Regions from separate parts of the Bradyrhizobium sp. HKCCYLRH3097 genome, predicted to be linked through region 2. Evidence: predicted binding sites of a transcription regulator. Region 2 holds the regulator's gene; each other region holds the start of a gene.
What was found. Region 2 encodes HrcA, which represses chaperone genes, less so after heat shock. Its sites were predicted from a motif close to GTTAGCACTCNCNNNNNGNGAGTGCTAAC; they were not measured.

Region 1: a site for HrcA is predicted at 1,298-1,326, ahead of groES (co-chaperone GroES). Genes of this name have one in related genera too.
Region 3: a site for HrcA is predicted at 1,657-1,685, ahead of groES (co-chaperone GroES). Genes of this name have one in related genera too.

The regions. Positions count from the first base shown of each region.
Region 1 is NZ_JBNPTX010000006.1:427,319-430,591, forward strand. Features, by position in the region: gene groL (chaperonin GroEL) at 1-852, opposite strand, end outside; gene groES (co-chaperone GroES) at 940-1,254, opposite strand; gene ACQR0U_RS17940 (usg protein) at 1,634-1,918, shown strand; gene ACQR0U_RS17945 (cupin) at 2,121-2,726, shown strand; gene ACQR0U_RS17950 (acyltransferase family protein) at 2,948-3,273, shown strand, end outside.
Region 2 is NZ_JBNPTX010000001.1:238,538-241,810, reverse strand. Features, by position in the region: gene grpE (nucleotide exchange factor GrpE) at 1-605, opposite strand, end outside; gene hrcA (heat-inducible transcriptional repressor HrcA) at 738-1,826, opposite strand; gene rph (ribonuclease PH) at 1,991-2,704, shown strand; gene rdgB (RdgB/HAM1 family non-canonical purine NTP pyrophosphatase) at 2,701-3,273, shown strand, end outside.
Region 3 is NZ_JBNPTX010000003.1:491,588-494,860, forward strand. Features, by position in the region: gene ACQR0U_RS11250 (protein phosphatase CheZ) at 52-831, shown strand; gene ACQR0U_RS11255 (hypothetical protein) at 944-1,453, opposite strand; gene groES (co-chaperone GroES) at 1,784-2,080, shown strand; gene groL (chaperonin GroEL) at 2,202-3,273, shown strand, end outside.

The DNA of each region.
Region 1 (3,273 bases), on a different contig from region 2:
GCGATCGCCGAAGCCCGGAGCCTTGACGGCCGCGACCTTCAGGCCGCCACGCAGGCGGTTGACGACGAGCGTAGCCAGCGCCTCGCCCTCGACGTCCTCGGCGACGATCACCAGCGGCTTGCCGGTCTGCACCACGGCCTCGAGCAGCGGCAGCAGCTCGTTCAGCGACGACAGCTTCTTCTCGTTGATCAGGATGTAGGCGTCATCCATCTCGACGCGCATCTTGTCGGCGTTGGTGACGAAGTAGGGCGAGATGTAGCCGCGGTCGAACTGCATGCCCTCGACGACGTCGAGCTCGGTCTCGAGCGACTTGGCTTCCTCGACGGTGATGACACCCTCGTTGCCGACCTTCTTCATGGCGTCGGCGAGGAACTTGCCGATCTCGGCGTCGCCGTTGGCGGAGATGGTGCCGACCTGGGCGATCTCGTCGTTCGACGTGACCTTCTTGGAGTTCTTGACGAGGTCGGCAACGACCGCCTCGACCGCGAGGTCGATGCCGCGCTTCAGATCCATCGGGTTCATGCCGGCGGCAACCGCCTTGGCGCCTTCACGCACGATGGCCTGGGCCAGCACGGTCGCGGTGGTGGTGCCGTCGCCGGCCGCATCAGCGGACTTCGAGGCGACCTCGCGCACCATCTGCGCGCCCATGTTCTCGAACTTGTCGTCGAGCTCGATCTCCTTGGCGACGGTGACGCCGTCCTTGGTGATGCGCGGCGCGCCGAACGACTTGTCGAGGACGACGTTGCGGCCCTTCGGACCGAGCGTGACCTTGACGGCATTGGCGAGGATGTCCACGCCGCGCAGCATGCGGTCGCGAGCGTCGACGCCGAACTTTACGTCTTTTGCTGACATATTGGGTTTCCCTGAGTTGAATTGGTCGTCTCACCCTGGGCAGGGCGCCCGCAGGCGCTCCTCAGGGTGAGCGTTGAGCGGGTTGGCTTAGGCGGCCTTCTTCTTCGACGCGGTGTCGGTGAGCACGCCCATGATGTCGCTTTCCTTCATGATCAGCAGCTCGTGGCCGTCGATCTTGACCTCGGTGCCCGACCACTTGCCGAACAGCACGCGATCACCGACCTGGACGTCGAGCGGGACCAGCTTGCCGCTCTCGTCGCGGGCGCCCGGGCCCACCGCGATCACTTCGCCCTGCGAGGGCTTTTCCTTGGCCGAGTCGGGGATGATGATGCCGCCAGCGGTCTTCTCTTCGGCGTCGATGCGCTTGACCACGACGCGGTCGTGAAGCGGACGGAAAGCCATACAGTCCTCCTAAGCTATTGAGGCGATTGTCAGTTTCTGGAAATTTGGCAGTCGGCGCCGGCGAGTGCCAGCACGCAGGCTGGATTTAGGGGAGAGCATTCAGCCGGGCAAGGGCTTGTAGCAGAAAAATTAGCAGTCAACTGCGGGCTCTGCCAAAGCGTTCCGATAGCGTTAACGGGAGCGGAACGGACCGTGAAACCCCGTATTAGCACCTGGGCTAAGTGGCTGCTAATGCAGCATTTTTCAACATGTCGTTAAACATTTAAGCTTGAGATGGGTTGAGGACATGCGTCACATTTCTAGGCAGTGAGCGCATCTTTGCCGGGTGGCTCCATCCCGGATGGCCACACGGACATGCGCTCCAGAAACGGAGGTTGGCATGGTGTCGAAGGTTGAGGTTTCCGAGGACTTTCGGAAACAGGTGCTGGGTTACGGGCTGACGACGGCGCAGATCCTGTATCGGATGCCGGACCATCGCTCGCTGCTGCAGACCTATGTCTGGCAGAACTACGACCTGTTTCCGAAATTCCCGGCGCTGCAGGACTTCCTGGCGTTCTGGCAGGAGAAGATCGAGGGTCCGCTGTATTCGGTCACGGTGGCGCATTCCAAGCTGATCAAGCCGGCCGAGCTGCGCGCCGTCGACGGCGTCTTCCGGCTGCATTGAGGCTGACAGCCACCGCTGCCGCCTCATGAGATTCCGGGGCGCGCGAAGCGCGAGCCCGGAATCCATCGGGCGGCAGAACGCGCGGAGGAATGGATTCCGGGCTCGTGCTTCGCACGCCCTGGAATGACGACCTTTGTTGGAGCGGCTGCTGGGACTCTCCATATGTGCTACCCTCGCGACGAGGATACGCAGGGAGAGCACCATGGCCACCAAGAGCCGGACGACCAAGCCCGCATCACGCGCCGCCGCCAAGTCAGCGGCGCTGAAGACCGGCAAGAGCAGTAAGGCGACGGCGAAGGCCGTTACGAGAACTAGCGCCAAGCCGCTGGCGAAGACGCCCGCCAAGCCGGGCCGGGCGGCTGCGCCCTCGGCGCGCAAGGCGCTGGCGAGCAAGGGGCGACCAGCGCCGGCGCCGCGCCGCCGCAAACAGAAGGTCGCGATCAGCCATCACCGCGAGGAGGACTTCAAGGCCGACGGCCTGCGCGCCTATGCCCATTACCGCGACCTCGGCATCGCCGACGCGACGCACGGTTTGGCGCGCGCGCATGTCATCCGCATGCTGCCGCCGTGCAATCCGCAGGAAGTCTCCAAGCTGCACACCCATGCGGTCGACTTCCAGATGGTCTATGTGCTCAAGGGCTGGGTGAAGAGCTACCTCGAAGGCGTCGGCGAGACGCTGATGCAGGAGGGCAGCTGCTGGACCCAGCCGCCGAAGATCCGGCACATGATCCTCGACTATTCCGACGACGTCGAGCTGCTGGAAGTGATCCTGCCGGCCGACTTCAAAACCGTCGAACTGTCGACGTAAAGCCGACAGAAATGGATGGAAACATTTGCGTGCGATGGACGGCGGTCCCATCGCGCGTGTGTGTTGACATCCGGTCTCGCGTCACTGGGACGGATGGGCCGGCGACGAATCCGTAAGAGGTGTTCGCCGCGGGCTTGCGTAAAGGCGTACCCGTCCCGTTGCCGCGCTTCGTCGTCCAGTTCGCTCCCACGATCCCGCGCGCGCCTCGCACGCGCGCATCGATGCAGCCCCGCTTCGCCAGCGCGGGCGCCGGCTCGGCTTCGGGTGTAGGACATCGCGAGGACATCGACTGGCTGCGCGCCATCGCGGTGCTCTCCGTCGTCGCATTCCATTTCGAGGCGCCGGCGATCTTCGGCGGCTTCGTCGGCGTCGACATCTTCTTCGTCATCTCCGGCTACCTGATCACCGGCATCATCGCCGCGGAGATCGCGGCGGGCCGCTTCTCGTTCGTGCAATTCTACGAGCGGAGGGTGCGGCGGCTGCTGCCGGCGCTCTACGCCATGGTGGCGTTCGCGGCGCTCCCGGCGTCGCAGGACATGCTGGGCTC
Region 2 (3,273 bases):
GACTGATCGTTGCTCGCCGCCGGCGCCGCCTTCGCGCCACCCTTGGACACGCCGACCAGCGCGGGACGCAGCACGCGCTCGCCGATCATGAAGCCGGCCTGCACGACCTGCACCACGGTACCGGACGGCACCGACGGATCCGGGACCTCGTACATCGCCTGCTGGAAGTTGGGGTCGAACTTCTGTCCCGTCGGATCGAACTTCTTGACGCCGTTCTTCTCCAGCGTGTTGAGCAGCGAGCGCTCGGTGAGCTCGACGCCCTCGATCAGCGACTTCAGGCCCGCATCGGCATTGGCGCGCGTCTCGGCCGGCACGGCATCGAGCGCGCGCTGCAGATTGTCGGCGATATCGAGCACGTCACGGGCGAAGCCGGTGATGCCGTACATGCGCGCATCGGCGACTTCACGGGCCGTCCGCTTGCGCAGGTTCTCCATCTCCGCGAGCGTGCGCAGCATCTTGTCGCGCGCGTCGGCCACCTCCTTGGCAAGCGCCTCGGCCGAGCCGGCCTCAGGATCATCGGGCATGATGTAGGGCTTGGAGACGACGGGTTCGCTGGCCTGCGCCGGGTTTTCCGGATCATTCTTATGCAGGTCGGGATCGGTCATGGACAGACTCGCAAGTTCGGCTGACGGGTTTGGGGGATATGGGGCGGGATATCGTGCTTTGAGCGTCGAAAATCAAGCGCAGCCTGACCATCGCGCCCGGAGGCGCTGTCCGCGGGTGAACCAAGTCACGCGTCAGCCGCCCAGCAGCCGGCTGACCAGACGCGCGGCATAATCGACCGTCGGAATCACCCGGGCATAGTTGAGCCGGGTCGGACCGATGACGCCGAGCACGCCGACGATGCGACCCGTGGCGTCGGAATAGGGCGACACGATCGTCGACGAGCCCGACAGCGAGAACAGCTTGTTCTCCGAGCCGATGAAGATGCGGACACCTTCCGCGCTCTCCGCCCGTCCGAGCAGATCGACGACGCCGCGCTTGGTCTCGAGATCGTCGAACAGCCGCCGGACACGCTCGAGATCTTCGAGCGCATGCAGGTCCTCGAGCAGGTTGGCGTGGCCGCGCACGATGAGCTGCCGCTCGTCGCTGTCCCCTCCGGACCAGCTCGCGACTCCGGCGGCGATCACCTTCTGCGTCAACTGATCGAGCTCGGCACGGTCATGCGCCAGCGCGGTCTCGAGCTCGAGCCGCGCTTCCGCCAGCGTCCGTCCTCTGATGCGGGCATTGAGGAAATTGGACGCCTCGGTCAGCGCCGACGACGGCACGCCCGGCGGCAGGGTCAGGACCCGGTTCTCGACCTGTCCGTCCTCACCGACCAGAACGACGAGCGCGCGCTCGGGCTCGAGCCTGACGAACTCGATGTGCTTCAGCCGGGTGTTGGATTTGGCGGTGAGAACCACGGCAGCGGCACGGGTCAGACCCGACAGCCGGGTCAGCGCTTCATCCAGCGCCGCTTCGACCGACTGCGCCCGGCCGACAGCCGCGAGCTGGCTCTGGATCGACTGCCGCTCGGCCTCCGTCATGTCGCCGACCTGCATCAGGGCGTCGACGAAGAAGCGCAGGCCAGCCTCGGTCGGCAGCCGGCCGGCCGAGGTGTGCGGCGCGTAGATCAGGCCGAGCTGCTCGAGATCGGCCATGACGTTGCGCACCGAGGCCGGCGACAGCGGAACCGCGATCAGCCGCGAAATGTTGCGCGAGCCGACCGGTTCGCCGGTCGCCAGATAGCTTTCGACGATCTGCCGGAAGATCTCGCGCGAGCGCTCGTTCAGGTGCGCCAGACCGGCCGGCGGTGTCATCAGGTTGATCGGATCGTGGTGGGCCACCAGATGCACTCCTCCCAGCTGCCTATAATGTGTCCATGCGGCGGCTCGGTGGCAAGCCGGTCGGCGCTCGCGGGCGAAGCCATGATAAACCCTTGCCGCTGCCGGTCCCGGCTCCTACAAGGCCGGTCAAAGTCGGTCTTTCGCGCGCTTTCACGGAGAGAATCATGCGGCCGAGCCGCCGTGCACCGGATGAACTGCGGGCCGTGAGCCTGGAACGCGGCGTCGTCAAATACGCCGAGGGCTCCTGCCTGGTGAAGTTCGGCGACACCCATGTCCTGGTCACCGCCACGCTCGAGGACCGGCTGCCGCCCTGGCTCAAGGGCCAGGGACGCGGCTGGATCACCGCCGAATACGGCATGCTGCCGCGCGCCACGCTGGAACGGACCCGGCGCGAGGCTTCCGCCGGCAAGCAGACCGGCCGCACCGTCGAGATCCAGCGCCTGATCGGCCGCTCGCTGCGCACCGCGATCGACCTGGAAGCGCTCGGCGAGCGCCAGATCACGGTCGATTGCGACGTGCTGCAGGCCGATGGCGGCACGCGCACGGCGTCGATCACCGGCGCCTGGGTGGCGCTGGCCGACTGCATCAAGTGGATGAAATCGCGCAACATGATCAAGACCGAGGTGCTGCGCGCCAACGTCGCCGCAATCTCATGCGGCATCTACAACGGCACGCCAGTGCTGGATCTCGACTACGCCGAGGACTCCGAGGCCGAGACCGACGCCAATTTCGTCATGACCGGCGACGGCCGCATCATCGAGGTGCAGGGCACGGCGGAGAAGACGCCGTTCACCGAGACCGAATTCCTGGCGCTGATGGCGCTCGCCCGCAAGGGCGTCGCGCGGCTGGTCGACCTGCAGAAGATGGCGGTCGCGTGAGCAGCCCGCACCGCAAGCTCACCGGTCGCATCATCATTGCGACCCACAATCCCGGCAAGCTTGCCGAGATGCGCGAGCTGCTCGCCCCCCATGGCGTCGAGGCGGTGTCGGCCGGCGATCTCGGCCTGGACGAGCCGGATGAGACCGGCGAGACCTTCCAGGCCAACGCCCGCATCAAGGCGGTCGCCGCGGCCAGAGCCGCGCAGCTTCCTGCCTTTGCCGACGATTCCGGCATCGTGGTTCATGCGCTCGATGGGGCGCCGGGGATCTATTCGGCGCGCTGGGCCGGACCGGACAAGGATTTCGCCGGCGCGATGACGCGCATCGAGCGCCTCCTGCAGGAGCGGGACGCGACTGGTGCCGACAAGCGCAGCGCCCATTTCGTCTCGGCGCTGTGCGTGGCGTGGCCGGACGGTCACGTCGAGGAGGTCGAGGCGCGGGTCGACGGCACCCTGGTCTGGCCGCCGCGTGGCACGGCGGGCTTCGGCTACGACCCGATGTTCCTGCCAGAGGGCCACGACCGGACCTTCGGCGAGATGACCAGCATCGAGAAACATGGCCTGCCGCCG
Region 3 (3,273 bases), on a different contig from region 2:
TAAATAGCCTCTGCGTAGAACTGATCCGAGCAAAAGGTCAGGGATACTATCATGGCTGTTCGCAAGCGTTTCCGTATCGAAGAAGCAATCGTCGGCCATATGCCGGAGCCTGAATTCGTGGGCGGCGAGATCGGCCCCAACCACAAGGAAATCATGGACGAGCTGCGCGCGATCCGCTCCCAGATGGCCAATGCGATCCGCAGCGGCGGCAGCAACACGGCAAACGCCGCCATCGAAGAGTCCGCCGCACGCGAGGTCGCCGAAGCGCGCGCGCTGCTCGAGACCTATCGCGCCCAGATCGAGCAGTGCGAAAAGCTCAAGGTCGAGCTCGACCTGATCCACGACGCGATCAACCGCACCAAGGGCGAGATCGCGACCCTCCATGCCAAGAGCTTCAACGGCGAGGAGATGGCCAAGGTCAACGGCGAGCTCGGCGCGGTCGTCGGCGGCACCGAGCAGGCGACGCAGCAGATCCTGGAAGCCGCGGAGGCGATCGACCAGGCCGCCAGCGCGCTGTCCAAGGTGGACTCGGCCGACCAGCAGAAGATCCTGAGCGAAGAGATCCAGGAGCGCGTGGTCTCGATCTTCGAGGCCTGCAACTTCCAGGACCTGACCGGTCAGCGCATCAACAAGGTCATGACCACGATGAAGTTCATCGAGCACCACATCGTGGTGATGATGGACATCTGGGGCGGCGTCGACGCCATCAAGGCGCATACGCCGCCGATCGTCGACCACCGCGAGGGCGACGCCCGGCTGCTGAACGGCCCGAAGGCGGAAGGCGACGTCGGCCACGCTTCGCAGGACGACATCGACGCGATGTTCAACTGACCTCGGCCAGTCCCAGCGACCGCTCCAGGCAACGTCACCATACAGGAACGCCGGCGCTATCGCCGGCGTTTTTCGTTCGACTCTCGACCTTTGCGGGATGTTCGCCCGGATCTCAGGCGCGCGGTCCGCAGCGGACGTAGACCATCGTCTGGTAACGGGTCGCCGCATCCTTGTCGACGAAGCGGGTGATCAGCACACGGCCGTCGAAGGAGACGACCTCGCGGTCCTGCTCGCCGCCGGGCGGTCCGGCCGGGCCGATGTAGTTCTTGCCGCTGGCCGATCCCTTCAAGCGCAGTTCCTGGGGAGTCGCCTGGTCGGCCAGGTGCATCACGACACCACCGGACGTGCCTGCCCCGATGACGTAGGGCTGTTTGCACTGCGCCAAAGCCATCTTTTCGGTGCGCGGGCGGTCATTCGGGTTGTTGTAGGCGGCAAGCCCCCATTTGCCCACGAGATCCTCGGCGCGAATCGTGGCCGGCACCTCGGGCTCGACCGGCGCCTCGGTCTGCTGCATGGGGGTCGACGGCGACAGGCTGAAGCCCGTGCACGCTCCCAGAAGCATCGTGAGCGCTGACGCGATCGCGAGATTGGCAACCGGCCGCGCGCACCGTGAACTCGTCATGGCATCCCCTTAGGAACAAGATCATGGCTGCCCCGTCCGGCAACCAAGCGCAAAACGCTCGTCAGAGCAATGACGTCGGATGACGACGCCGCTCCACTAACATGTCTGGCCCGGGACAACATCCCCTAACAGCCTCAAGAACGGCTTAACGGCTGGCCGTTGCTTGACAGGAACAGCCGCAAGCCATATTTCCCCGAGCGGTCTTTAGCACTCGGAGGGCGGGATTGCTAAGGCTGCGAGCCAGTTGGCGCCAAGTGGGCGTTCAATGTGGCCGCATTCAGATTTCCTCCGACAGCAACACTTATCCAAGCACCCCAAAAGGGATCCGTCATGGCCAAATCGAAGTTTCGTCCCCTGCACGACCGCGTCGTGGTTAAGCGCATCGACGCCGAAGAGAAGACCAAGGGCGGCATCATCATTCCCGACAGCGCCAAGGAAAAGCCCTCGCAGGGCGAAGTCGTCGCCGTCGGCCCGGGCGGCCGCGACGAGAGCGGCAAGCTGATCCCGATCGACGTCAAGGTCGGCGACCGCGTGCTGTTCGGCAAGTGGTCCGGCACCGAGGTCAAGCTGGACGGCGAGGAACTCCTGATCATGAAGGAGTCCGACATCATGGGCGTCGTCGCCTGATCCCGACCTGTCGGGGGCGGCGATCAGCCGCCCCGGGCGAAAATGCTCTGCAACCTCGTTCCGGCGACAGACGGGCGATCACGCCCCTCGCCGTCGAGGTCTACTCCAGGAGAATTCTGAAATGGCAGCCAAGGACGTCAAATTCGCCGGCGACGCACGCGACCGCATGCTGCGCGGCGTCGACATTCTCGCCAACGCCGTCAAGGTGACGCTCGGCCCGAAGGGCCGCAATGTCGTCATCGAGAAGAGCTTCGGCGCTCCGCGCATCACCAAGGACGGCGTCACCGTCGCCAAGGAGATCGAGCTGGAGGACAAGTTCGAGAACATGGGCGCGCAGATGCTGCGCGAGGTCGCCTCCAAGACCAACGACACCGCCGGTGACGGCACCACCACCGCGACCGTGCTGGCCCAGGCCATCGTGCGCGAGGGCGCCAAGGCGGTTGCCGCCGGCATGAACCCGATGGACCTCAAGCGCGGCATCGACATCGCGGTGGCCGCCGTGATCAAGGACATCGAGAAGCGCGCCAAGCCGGTCGCCTCGTCCTCCGAGGTCGCCCAGGTCGGCACCATCTCCGCCAACGGCGACGCCGCGATCGGCAAGATGATCGCCCAGGCGATGCAGAAGGTCGGCAACGAGGGCGTCATCACGGTCGAGGAGAACAAGTCGCTCGATACCGAGGTCGACATCGTCGAAGGCATGAAGTTCGACCGGGGCTATCTCTCGCCCTACTTCGTCACCAATGCCGAGAAGATGACCGCCGAGCTGGACGACGTCTACGTGCTCCTGCACGAGAAGAAGCTGTCGGGCCTGCAGGCCATGCTGCCGGTGCTCGAAGCCGTGGTGCAGTCGGGCCGCCCGCTGCTGATCATCGCCGAGGACGTCGAGGGCGAAGCGCTGGCGACGCTGGTCGTCAACCGCCTGCGCGGCGGCCTCAAGGTCGCCGCCGTCAAGGCGCCGGGCTTCGGTGATCGCCGCAAGGCCATGCTCGAGGACATCGCGATCCTGACCGGTGGTCAGCTGATCTCGGAAGATCTCGGCATGAAGCTCGAGAACGTCACGATCAAGATGCTCGGCCGCGCCAAGAAGGTCGTGATCGACAAGGAGAACACCACGATCGTCAACGGCGCCGGCAAGAAGGCCGACATCGAGTCGCGCGTCGGCCAGATCAAGGCGCAGATCGAGGAGACCACCT